3 regions of the Streptomyces sp. NPDC086766 genome follow, and region 3 is predicted to be linked to each of the others. Evidence: riboswitches for the same ligand, from Rfam matches in the RefSeq annotation. Region 3 holds a riboswitch; each other region holds the start of a gene.
The links. A riboswitch is a leader RNA that binds a small molecule or an ion and turns the genes downstream of it on or off. The one in region 3 is predicted to bind thiamine pyrophosphate.
Positions count from the first base shown of each region.

Region 1 (3,267 bases), on a different contig from region 3:
GGGCGGCGAGGGCCGTGGTGACCGGGACCGAGGCCACCAGGCCGATCGAGCCCACCAGCGTGCGCACGATCTCCTCCGCGACCAGTTCGCTGGTGGCGACCGTCCCCACGCTGCTCTGCGCGACGGAGAAGAGCAGCAACAGCGGGAGCGCGGCGCCCGCGTACGCGAGGACCAGTGTGTTGACGACCGACGCGATGTGGTCGCGTCCGATGCGGATGCCCGCCCGGTACAGGCCTCGCCAGCCCATCGCGGGGTTGGCCTCGTGCAGCTCCCAGACCGCCGACGTCTGCGTCACCGTCACGTCGTCCAGCACACCGAGCGAGCCGATGATGACGCCGGCGAGCAGCAGACCGCTCATGTCGATCGACGGATAGAGGCCGTGGATGAGGCCGGTGTTGTCGTCCGTGTTGCCGGTGAGTGCGGCCCAGCCGATGAACAGCGAGCCCAGGACGCCGATCAGCACCAGAGATATCAGGGTGCCCAGCACCGCGACCGACGTGCGCGCGGACAGGCCGTGGCACAGGTAGAGGGCGATCAGCATGATGGCGCTCGAACCGACGACCGCCACGACCAGGGGGTTCGAGCCCTCCAGGATCGCCGGCAGGACGAAGAAGTTCAGCACCAGGAAGCTGATGGCCAGCGCGACCAGCGCCATGACGCCCCGCATCCGCCCGACGACCACGACGGCGAGTGCGAAGATGCCGGCCAGGAGGCCCATGGGGAAGCGCCGGTCGACATCGGTGACCGAGTACTGGAGATCCTTCGGCGCCGAGGGCTCGTAGGCGACGACGACCTTCTGGCCCTCGTGCAACTGCCGTGACTGGTCCGGCTGGACGAACTCGGTGAACGTACGGCCCGTGTCGGAGCCGGTGTCGACCCGGACCGTGGCCTTCTTGCAGGTGCCGGATGCCTGCTCCGGCGCGGAGGAGCTTCCGGCAGCGGAGGGATCTCCGGCGGGGGCGCCGGCCGAGGCGTTCACCCCCTTGCAGCTGACCGCGATCACCTGGGTGACGGTGGCCTGCTGGCTCTGCCGGTCGAAGCCGACGCCGGTGCGCTCGTGCGCGGGGGCGCCGCCGGGCCAGAGCACCGCGAGCCCGACGGCCACCGCGACGGCGAACGGGATCAGGACCGCCGCGATCACCTTGCGCAGGTGCTTCGAGACGGGCGTGGCGGGCCCATGGCTGTGAGCGTGCCCGTGACCGTGTCCCTGCACGTGCTCGTGGCCCTGTCCGGACCCGTGCCCGTGCCCATGGCCCTGCTCCTGCCCGGGGCCCGGTCTGCCTCGTGGTTCTGGCGGTGGATAGGGGGACTGCTGTGTCGTGGTCACCGCCAGATCATCGCAAGAACGGCAGAGGCCCACTGTTCACCGCGCCACAAGGGGCGCTAGCGTGGAGGCACCTTTGCACACGCGGGAGCTCGGAGCACCGGGCTGAGAGGGCGCTGACCTCCGTATTCGCGATGTTTCACGTGGAACGAGAGATGTTTCACGCGGAACGTCGACAGACGGAAGCCGCTGCGTCGACCGCCGAACCTGTTACCGGGTAATGCCGGCGTAGGGAGTAGGTCTCATGACCCACAAGGACGCACGCACGCCTGCCTCCACGCAGATCTCCAGCGACGGGGAGGCCGGGAAGTCCATCGGCTGGCACAAGGCGTATGTCGAGGGCTCGCGCCCCGATCTGCGGGTGCCGGTCCGTCAGGTGCACCTCACCAACGGGAAGTCGGTCACGCTGTACGACACGTCGGGCCCGTACACCGATCCACTCGTCGACACCGATGTCCGCAGGGGCCTGCCGCCGCTGCGGGAGAACTGGATCGTCGCCCGCGGTGACACCGAGGAGTACGCGGGCCGACCCGTCCGCCCCGAGGACGACGGGATCAAGCACACCTCGCCGCGCGGGGGCCTGCGCAACCTCGACGCGGTGTTCCCGGGGCGGCCGCGCCAGCCGCGCCGGGGACGCGACGGCCAGGCGGTCACGCAACTCGCGTACGCGCGCCGGGGCGAGATCACGCCCGAGATGGAGTATGTGGCTCTCCGCGAGAACGTCGCTCCGGAAGTGGTCCGGGAGGAGATCGCGGCGGGCCGCGCCGTGCTGCCGGCCAACGTCAACCACCCGGAGATCGAGCCGATGATCATCGGCAAGCGGTTCCTGGTGAAGGTCAACGCCAACATCGGCAACTCCGCGGTCACGTCCTCCATCGAGGAGGAGGTGGAGAAGATGACCTGGGCGACCCGGTGGGGCGCGGACACGGTCATGGACCTCTCCACCGGCCGCAACATCCACACCACCCGCGAGTGGGTGCTGCGCAACTCCCCCGTCCCCATCGGCACGGTGCCGCTCTACCAGGCCCTGGAGAAGGTCGACGGCAGGGCCGAGGAACTGACCTGGGACATCTACAAGGACACCGTCGTCGAGCAGGCCGAGCAGGGCGTGGACTACATGACGGTCCACGCCGGCGTACGCCTCGCCTACGTGCCGCTGACGGCGAACCGCAAGACCGGCATCGTCTCGCGCGGCGGCTCGATCATGGCGGCCTGGTGCCTCGCGCACCACAAGGAGTCGTTCCTCTACGAGAACTTCGAGGAACTCTGCGAGATCCTCGCCGCCTACGACGTCACCTACTCGCTGGGCGACGGACTGCGTCCCGGCTCCATCGCCGACGCCAACGACGAGGCGCAGTTCGCGGAGTTGCGCACGCTCGGGGAACTCAACACGATCGCCAAGCGTTTCCACGTACAGACCATGATCGAGGGCCCGGGACACGTCCCGATGCACAAGATCAAGGAGAACATCGACCTTCAGCAGGAGATCTGCGATGAGGCTCCGTTCTATACGCTCGGCCCGCTGACCACGGACGTCGCGCCGGCGTACGACCACATCACCTCGGGCATCGGCGCCGCGATGATCGCCTGGTGGGGCACGGCCATGCTGTGCTATGTCACGCCCAAGGAGCACCTGGGCCTGCCCAACCGCGACGACGTCAAGACCGGGGTCATCACCTACAAGATCGCCGCCCACGCGGCCGACCTCGCCAAGGGCCACCCCGGGGCGCAGGAGTGGGACGACGCACTGTCCGACGCCCGCTTCGAGTTCCGGTGGGAGGACCAGTTCAACCTGGCCCTCGACCCGGACACGGCACGGGAGTTCCACGACGAGACCCTCCCCGCGGAACCGGCCAAGACGGCCCACTTCTGCTCGATGTGCGGGCCGAAGTTCTGCTCGATGAAGATCTCGCAGGACATCCGCCGCGAACACGGAACCGATC
Region 1 covers NZ_JBIVBI010000005.1:434,992-438,258, forward strand. The annotation lists gene ACIPM1_RS12620 (YibE/F family protein) at 1-1,327, opposite strand, end outside; TPP riboswitch at 1,399-1,576, shown strand; gene thiC (phosphomethylpyrimidine synthase ThiC) at 1,569-3,267, shown strand, end outside.
Region 1: linked by a shared signal. The riboswitch ahead of thiC (phosphomethylpyrimidine synthase ThiC) and the one ahead of thiO (glycine oxidase ThiO) in region 3 are both predicted to bind thiamine pyrophosphate.

Region 2 (3,267 bases), on a different contig from region 3:
AGATCTCGGAGGTCTGCCGGTAGATCTCCACTTCCAGGGTGGAGAAGGTGGGTCCGCCGAGGATCTGCACCACGCCGAAGGAGGTGAAGGTGAACAGGAAGACCATGAGCGCGGCGGCGGCGACCGCGGGCGCGAGGGCGGGCAGGGTGACCTTGCGCCAGGCCCGCAGCGGTGAGGCGCCGAGCATCCGGGCGGCCTCCTCCTGCCGCGGGTCGAGCTGGGCCCACAGACCGCCCACGGTCCGTACGACCACGGCGTAGTTGAAGAAGACGTGCGCCAGCAGGATCGCCCAGACCGTGGTGTCCAGCCGTACGCCCCACAGCTGGTCGAGGAGCCCGCCGCGCCCGACCAGGGCGAGGAAGGCGGTGCCCACGACGACCGTGGGCAGCACGAAGGGCACGGTGACCACCGCGCGCAGAACCTGCCGGCCGGGGAAGTCGAGGCGGGCGAAGACGTACGCGCCGGGCAGCGCGACCAGCAGGGTGAGCGCGGTGGAGGCGCACGCCTGCCAGGTGGTGAACCACAGCACGTGCCGGATGTCGGGCTGCCCGAGCACGTCCACGAGCCGCCCGAAGCGCCAGGCGCCGTCGACCCGGAGGCCGCGCCGGACGATCGCGGCCACCGGGTAGGCGAAGAACAGCGCGAAGAACGCGACGGGCACGGCCATGAGGCCGAACCGCGCCGCGTTCCCCGTACGCATCGGCGCACGGCCCTCGCGCGGGGTCACTTCAGTACGAGCGACGTCCACGACTTGACCCACTGGTCACGGTTGGCGGCGATCTTGCCCGGGGCCATGGTCTCGGGGGCCTTGGCCGGCGGGCCGTACTGGGTGAACTCGGCGGGCACCTTCGCGCCGCCGATCACGGGGTAGACGAACATGTTCAGCGGCATGTCCTCCTGGAACCTCTTGGAGATCAGGAAGTCGACGAGCGCCTTGCCGCCCTTGCTGTTCCTCGCGTTGCTCAGCAGCCCGGCGAACTCGATCTGCCGGAAGCAGGTGCCGGTGGCGACCCCGGTCGGGGCGGTCTTGGGCCGGGGGTCGGCGAAGACGACCTCGGCGGGCGGGGAGGAGGCGTAGGAGACGACGAGCGGCCGGTCGCCCTTGGCCTTCCGGCCGCCCGCGGAGCCGGAGAACTCCTCGTTGTAGGCCTGCTCCCAGCCGTCGACCACCTTGACGCCGTTGGCCTTGAGCTTCTTCCAGTAGCCGGACCAGCCGCCGTCGCCGTACTTCGCGGCGCTGCCGAGCAGGAAGCCGAGGCCGGGCGAGGAGGTGGCGGCGTTCTCGGTGACGAGGAGGTTCTTGTACGCCGGCTTGGCCAGGTCGTCGAAGGACTGCGGCGGGGTCAGCTTGTGCTTGCCGAACCACTCCTTGTCGTAGTTGACGCAGATGTCGCCGTAGTCGATCGGGGTGACGCGGTGCTTGGCCCCGTCGAGCTGGTAGGCGGCGCCGACCTGGTCGAGTCCCTTGGCCCGGTACGGCTGGAACAGCCCGTTGTCGAGGGCGCGGGACAACAGGGTGTTGTCGACGCCGAAGAAGACGTCGCCCTGCGGGTTGTCCTTGGTGAGGACAGCCTTGTTGACGGCCTGTCCGGCGTCGCCGTCCTTGAGGACCCTGACCTTGTACCCGGACTGCTTCTCGAACTCCTTGAGGACGTTCTTCGACACGGCCCACGCGTCGTGGCTGACCAGGGTCACGGTCTTGGTGTCGCCGCCGCTGCCGCCCGCGGAACCGTTCGACGATCCGCACGCGGACAGCGTGACGAGGCCGAGCCCGACGGCCACGGCCACGAAGGTCTTGGTGTGCACTGGATTTTCCTCCTGGGGTTGGCCAGGAAGAGACGCGGCCCTGCCCGGGTCCGGCGGACGGGGTCCGCGGGTTCCCGGGCAGGGCGCAACAGCTCGAGTGAAGACCGATCTCCCTACCCAGAATGACCTGGGCGAGGTTCGGAGGGTCTGCGGCCCGATTGCCGCACTCTCAGCGCTGTGGCGCTCCCCTGTCGGAATATGAAGATGTTGATATATGGACGGCCTCAGACTACCGCCCGTCTCCCTCCCGGAGGCACGCCCGGTCCCGTCTCAGTCGGAACCACCGCTCCCGCCCGGTGGCACATCTGGTCCGTCCCGGTGGCAGCCGCCCGGCCGCTACCTCTCCGTGGCGGCGAGCTGCCCGCACGCCCCGTCGATCTCCTGGCCCCGGGTGTCCCGGATGGTGACCGGTACACCGTGGGCGGCGATCGCCTCGACGAAGGCCTTCTCGTCCTCGGGCCGGGACGCGGTCCACTTGGAGCCCGGAGTCGGGTTCAGCGGGATGAGGTTGACGTGCACCGGCTTGCCCTTGAGCAGCCGTCCGAGCCGGTCCCCGCGCCACGCCTGGTCGTTGATGTCCCGGATCAGCGCGTACTCGATGGACAGCCGGCGCCCGGACCTGGCCGCGTACTCGAACCCGGCGTCCAGCACCTCGCGCACCTTCCACCGGGTGTTCACCGGTACGAGGGTGTCGCGCAGTTCGTCGTCCGGCGCGTGCAGGGAGATGGCCAGGCGGCACTTGAAGCCCTCGTCGGCGAACCGGTGGATGGCCGGGACGAGACCGACGGTGGACACGGTGATCCCGCGCTGCGACAGGCCCAGCCCGTCCGGCTCGGGGTCGGTCAGGGCCCGGATGGATCCGACGACTCGCCGGTAGTTGGCGAGCGGCTCGCCCATGCCCATGAAGACGATGTTGGACAGCCGCGCGGGGCCTCCGGGAACCTCGCCGTCGCGCAGGGCGCGCATCCCGTCCACGATCTGGTGCACGATCTCGGCGGTGGACAGATTGCGGTCCAGACCGGCCTGGCCGGTGGCGCAGAACGGGCAGTTCATACCGCAGCCGGCCTGCGAGCTGATGCACATGGTCACCCGGTCCGGGTAGCGCATGAGCACCGACTCCACGAGGGTGCCGTCGAACAGCCGCCACAGCGTCTTGCGTGTGGTGCCCTGGTCGGTCGACAGGTGCCGCACCACCGTCATCAGGTCCGGCAGCAGCGCCTCCCGCAGCTTGGCGCGCGAGCCGGCGGGGATGTCGGTCCACTGCTCCGGGTCGTGCGCGTACCGCGCGAAGTAGTGCTGCGAGAGCTGCTTGGCACGGAACGGCTTCTCGCCGATCGCGGCGACGGCCTCCTTGCGTTCGGCAGGAGTGAGGTCGGCAAGGTGCCGCGGCGGCTTCTGGGCTCCGCGCGGGGCGACGAAAGTGAGTTCTCCGGGCTTAGGCATGGCGGTACCAGTGTCGCA
Region 2 covers NZ_JBIVBI010000016.1:57,899-61,165, forward strand. The annotation lists gene ACIPM1_RS26365 (ABC transporter permease) at 1-700, opposite strand, end outside; gene ACIPM1_RS26370 (thiamine ABC transporter substrate-binding protein) at 724-1,806, opposite strand; TPP riboswitch at 1,899-2,006, opposite strand; gene rlmN (23S rRNA (adenine(2503)-C(2))-methyltransferase RlmN) at 2,143-3,249, opposite strand.
Region 2: linked by a shared signal. The riboswitch ahead of ACIPM1_RS26370 (thiamine ABC transporter substrate-binding protein) and the one ahead of thiO (glycine oxidase ThiO) in region 3 are both predicted to bind thiamine pyrophosphate.

Region 3 (3,267 bases):
TAACGGCCCGAGGGGAAGGAGGCGCAGTCGCCGACCGCGTACACGTCCGGCGCGCCGGCGCGCAGGTGGTCGTCGGCCAGGACCTCGCCGTGGGCGCCCAGGGGGATGCCGGAGCCGGCCAGCCAGCCGGTGGCGGGGCGCGCGCCGATGCCGACCACGACGGCGCCCGCGGGCAGCCGCGTGCCGTCGTCGAGCAGCACCGCGCCCGGCGCCACGCGCGCCACGCGCGCCTGGGTGCGCAGCTCGGCGCCGGCGTCGGCGTACCAGGCGGCCATCGGGGCGGCCACCTCGGCGGGCAGCGCCCCGGCGAGCGGGCGGTCCGCGGCCTCGACGACCGTCACCGCGCAGCCCGCCTCGCGGGCGGCAGTAGCGAACTCGGCGCCGATCCACCCGGCCCCGACGACCACGATGTCGTGCTGCCGGGCGAGGACCGGGCGGAGCCGTTCGGCGTCGTCCAGGGTGCGCAGCAGGTGGACGCCGGGGACGCCCTCGGCGCCCGGCAGCCGGACCGGTTCGGCGCCGGTCGCCAGCACGAGCACGTCGTAGGGCACGGGACCGGCGGAGGTGTCGAGGACGTGCGCGTCGACCCGTACGGCGAGCGCCTCTCGGCCCAGCTGGAGTTCGATGCCGAGGGCCTCGAAGTCGACGTCGAAGGCGGAGTCCTCGGCCTTGCCGAGCAGGACGGCCTTGGACAGGGGCGGCCGGTCGTAGGGCTGGTGGGGCTCGGCGCCGATCAGCGTCACGGTGCCGGTGAAGCCCTGCTCGCGCAGGGCCACGGCGGTCTGCACACCGGCCATGCCCGCGCCGGCGACGACCACGCGCCGCGGCTGTGACGTGCCGTGTTCCTGCGTCTGCTCGCTCACCCGATCACCATAGACACCTGACGGAGGGTCAGTCAGGGTGCGGACGGGGTGACCTGCTGCACAGCGGGGCCCGTCACCTCTTCCACCACGCTCGTCCCGCTCCCCGGCTGCGACTCCCACTGCCAGCTCTCCTCCAACCGGACACGCCCGTCGGGCAGTTCGACCACCGTCGACACACAGTGCCCGCAGGACGTGGTCCCGTCGTGCTTGAGCTGCACGTACCGGAAGTCGAGGCGGTCCCCTTCCCGGATACCCACCAGATGGCCGCGTACGACGTCACCGCCCGCGTATTCGGCCCAGATCTCCCCGTTCCGCTCGTGGTAGGTGAACCGGGTGCGGGTGCCCACCTGGCCGGGGGCCTGGTCGGCGACGGGGGCGAGGACGAGGCCGTCGAGCGAGCGCGGCATGGGCGAAGGCTCCCTTACGAGGTCGGTGCCCGGCGGGCTAGGGTGGCCACCGTACAAGCACTCGCGGGAGCCCGGACGCACCGGGCTGAGAGGGAGGCTGGCGGCCTCCGACCGTACGAACCTGATCCGGGTCATGCCGGCGAAGGGAGGGGCTGAACGCCCATGTCGTCCTCAGGTACGCCGTCTTCGAGTACGCCGTCTTCGAGTACGCCGTCTTCGAGTACGCCGTCTTCGAGTACGTCGCCTCCGGGCACCCCGCCGCCGGGCACGTCCCCGGACATCTCACCCGCGGGCACCCCGTCGCCGGGCACGGCGTCCCCGGGCGTCCCCTCGCCGGGCACGGCGGACGTCCTGGTCGTCGGGGGCGGGATCATCGGGCTCGTGACCGCCTGGCGCGCGGCGCAGCGCGGCCTGACCGCGGCCGTGGTGGATCCCGAGCCGGGCGGCGGGGCCGCGCAGGTGGCGGCCGGGATGCTCGCCGCCGTCACCGAACTGCACCACGGCGAGCAGACCCTGCTCGGGCTGAACCTCGCCTCGGCCCGCCGCTATCCGGACTTCGCGGCCGAGCTGACCGAACTGACCGGCCTCGACCTCGGCTACCGCCGGTGCGGCACGCTCGCCGTCGCGCTGGACGCCGACGACCGGGCCCATCTGCGGGAGCTGCACGCGCTGCAGCGGCGGTCGGGCCTGGACTCCGAGTGGCTGTCGGGGCGCGAGTGCCGGCGGCTGGAGCCGATGCTCGCGCCGGGCGTGCGCGGCGGTCTGCGGGTGGACGGCGACCACCAGGTGGACCCGCGGCGGCTGGCCCGCGCCCTGGTGACCGCGTGCGAGCGGGCGGGCGTGGTCTTCCATCGCGCCTGGGCCGAGCGGCTGACCGTGGTCCGGGACCGGGCGGCGGGCTGCGTGCTGCGCGACGGCACGGTGCTGGGCGCGGGCCACGTGGTGCTCGCGGCCGGCAGCCTCAGCGGCCGGCTCGCGGGCGTGCAGGACGACGTGCTGCCGCCGGTGCGGCCGGTGAAGGGACAGGTGCTGCGGCTGACCGTGCCGAAGCGGTACGCGCCCTTCCTGAGCCGGACCGTACGGGCCGTGGTGCGCGGCGGCCAGGTCTACCTGGTGCCGCGCCTGAACGGCGAGCTGGTGGTCGGGGCGACCAGCGAGGAGCTGGGCTGGGACACCACGGTGACCGCGGGCGGTGTGTACGAGCTGCTGCGGGACGCGCACGAACTGGTGCCGGGGATCACCGAGCTGCCGCTGACGGAGACCCGGGCCGGGCTGCGTCCGGGCTCCCCCGACAACGCGCCGCTGCTCGGCCCGACCGACCTGGACGGACTGCTGCTGGCCACCGGGCACTACCGCAACGGCGTGCTGCTCACCCCGGTCACCGGGGACGTCCTGGCGCACGCCCTGGTCACCGGCGACCTGCCCGACGACGCCCGCCCCTTCAGCCCGCGCCGCTTCCGCGCCGCCGCACTCTCGGAGCAGCCCGCATGAACATCTCGGTCAACGGGGAGCCGCGCGAGGTCGCGTCCGGCACGGCTCTGGACACCGTCGTGGCGATGCTGACCGCCGCCCCCTCCGGAGTGGCCGCCGCCCTCAACGAGACCGTCGTCCCGCGCACACGGTGGTCGTCCACGGCCCTGGCCGACGGCGACCGCGTCGAAGTGCTGACCGCCGTCCAGGGAGGCTGACCCATGGCCGACGACCCCCTCGTCCTCGGCGGTACGTCCTTCGCGTCCCGGCTGATCATGGGCACCGGCGGGGCGCCCAGCCTGGAGGTGCTGGAGCGGGCGCTGGTCGCCTCCGGCACGGAGCTGACCACGGTCGCGATGCGGCGGGTGGACCCCTCCGTGCACGGATCCGTGCTGTCGGTGCTGGACCGGCTGGGCATCCGGGTGCTGCCGAACACCGCCGGTTGCTTCACCGCCGGTGAGGCGGTGCTCACGGCGCGGCTGGCGCGGGAGGCGCTGGGCACCGACCTGATCAAGCTGGAGGTCATC
Region 3 covers NZ_JBIVBI010000001.1:505,823-509,089, reverse strand. The annotation lists gene ACIPM1_RS02295 (NAD(P)/FAD-dependent oxidoreductase) at 1-863, opposite strand, end outside; gene ACIPM1_RS02290 (hypothetical protein) at 896-1,270, opposite strand; TPP riboswitch at 1,324-1,435, shown strand; gene ACIPM1_RS02285 (hypothetical protein) at 1,402-1,611, opposite strand; gene thiO (glycine oxidase ThiO) at 1,550-2,761, shown strand; gene thiS (sulfur carrier protein ThiS) at 2,758-2,958, shown strand; gene ACIPM1_RS02270 (thiazole synthase) at 2,962-3,267, shown strand, end outside.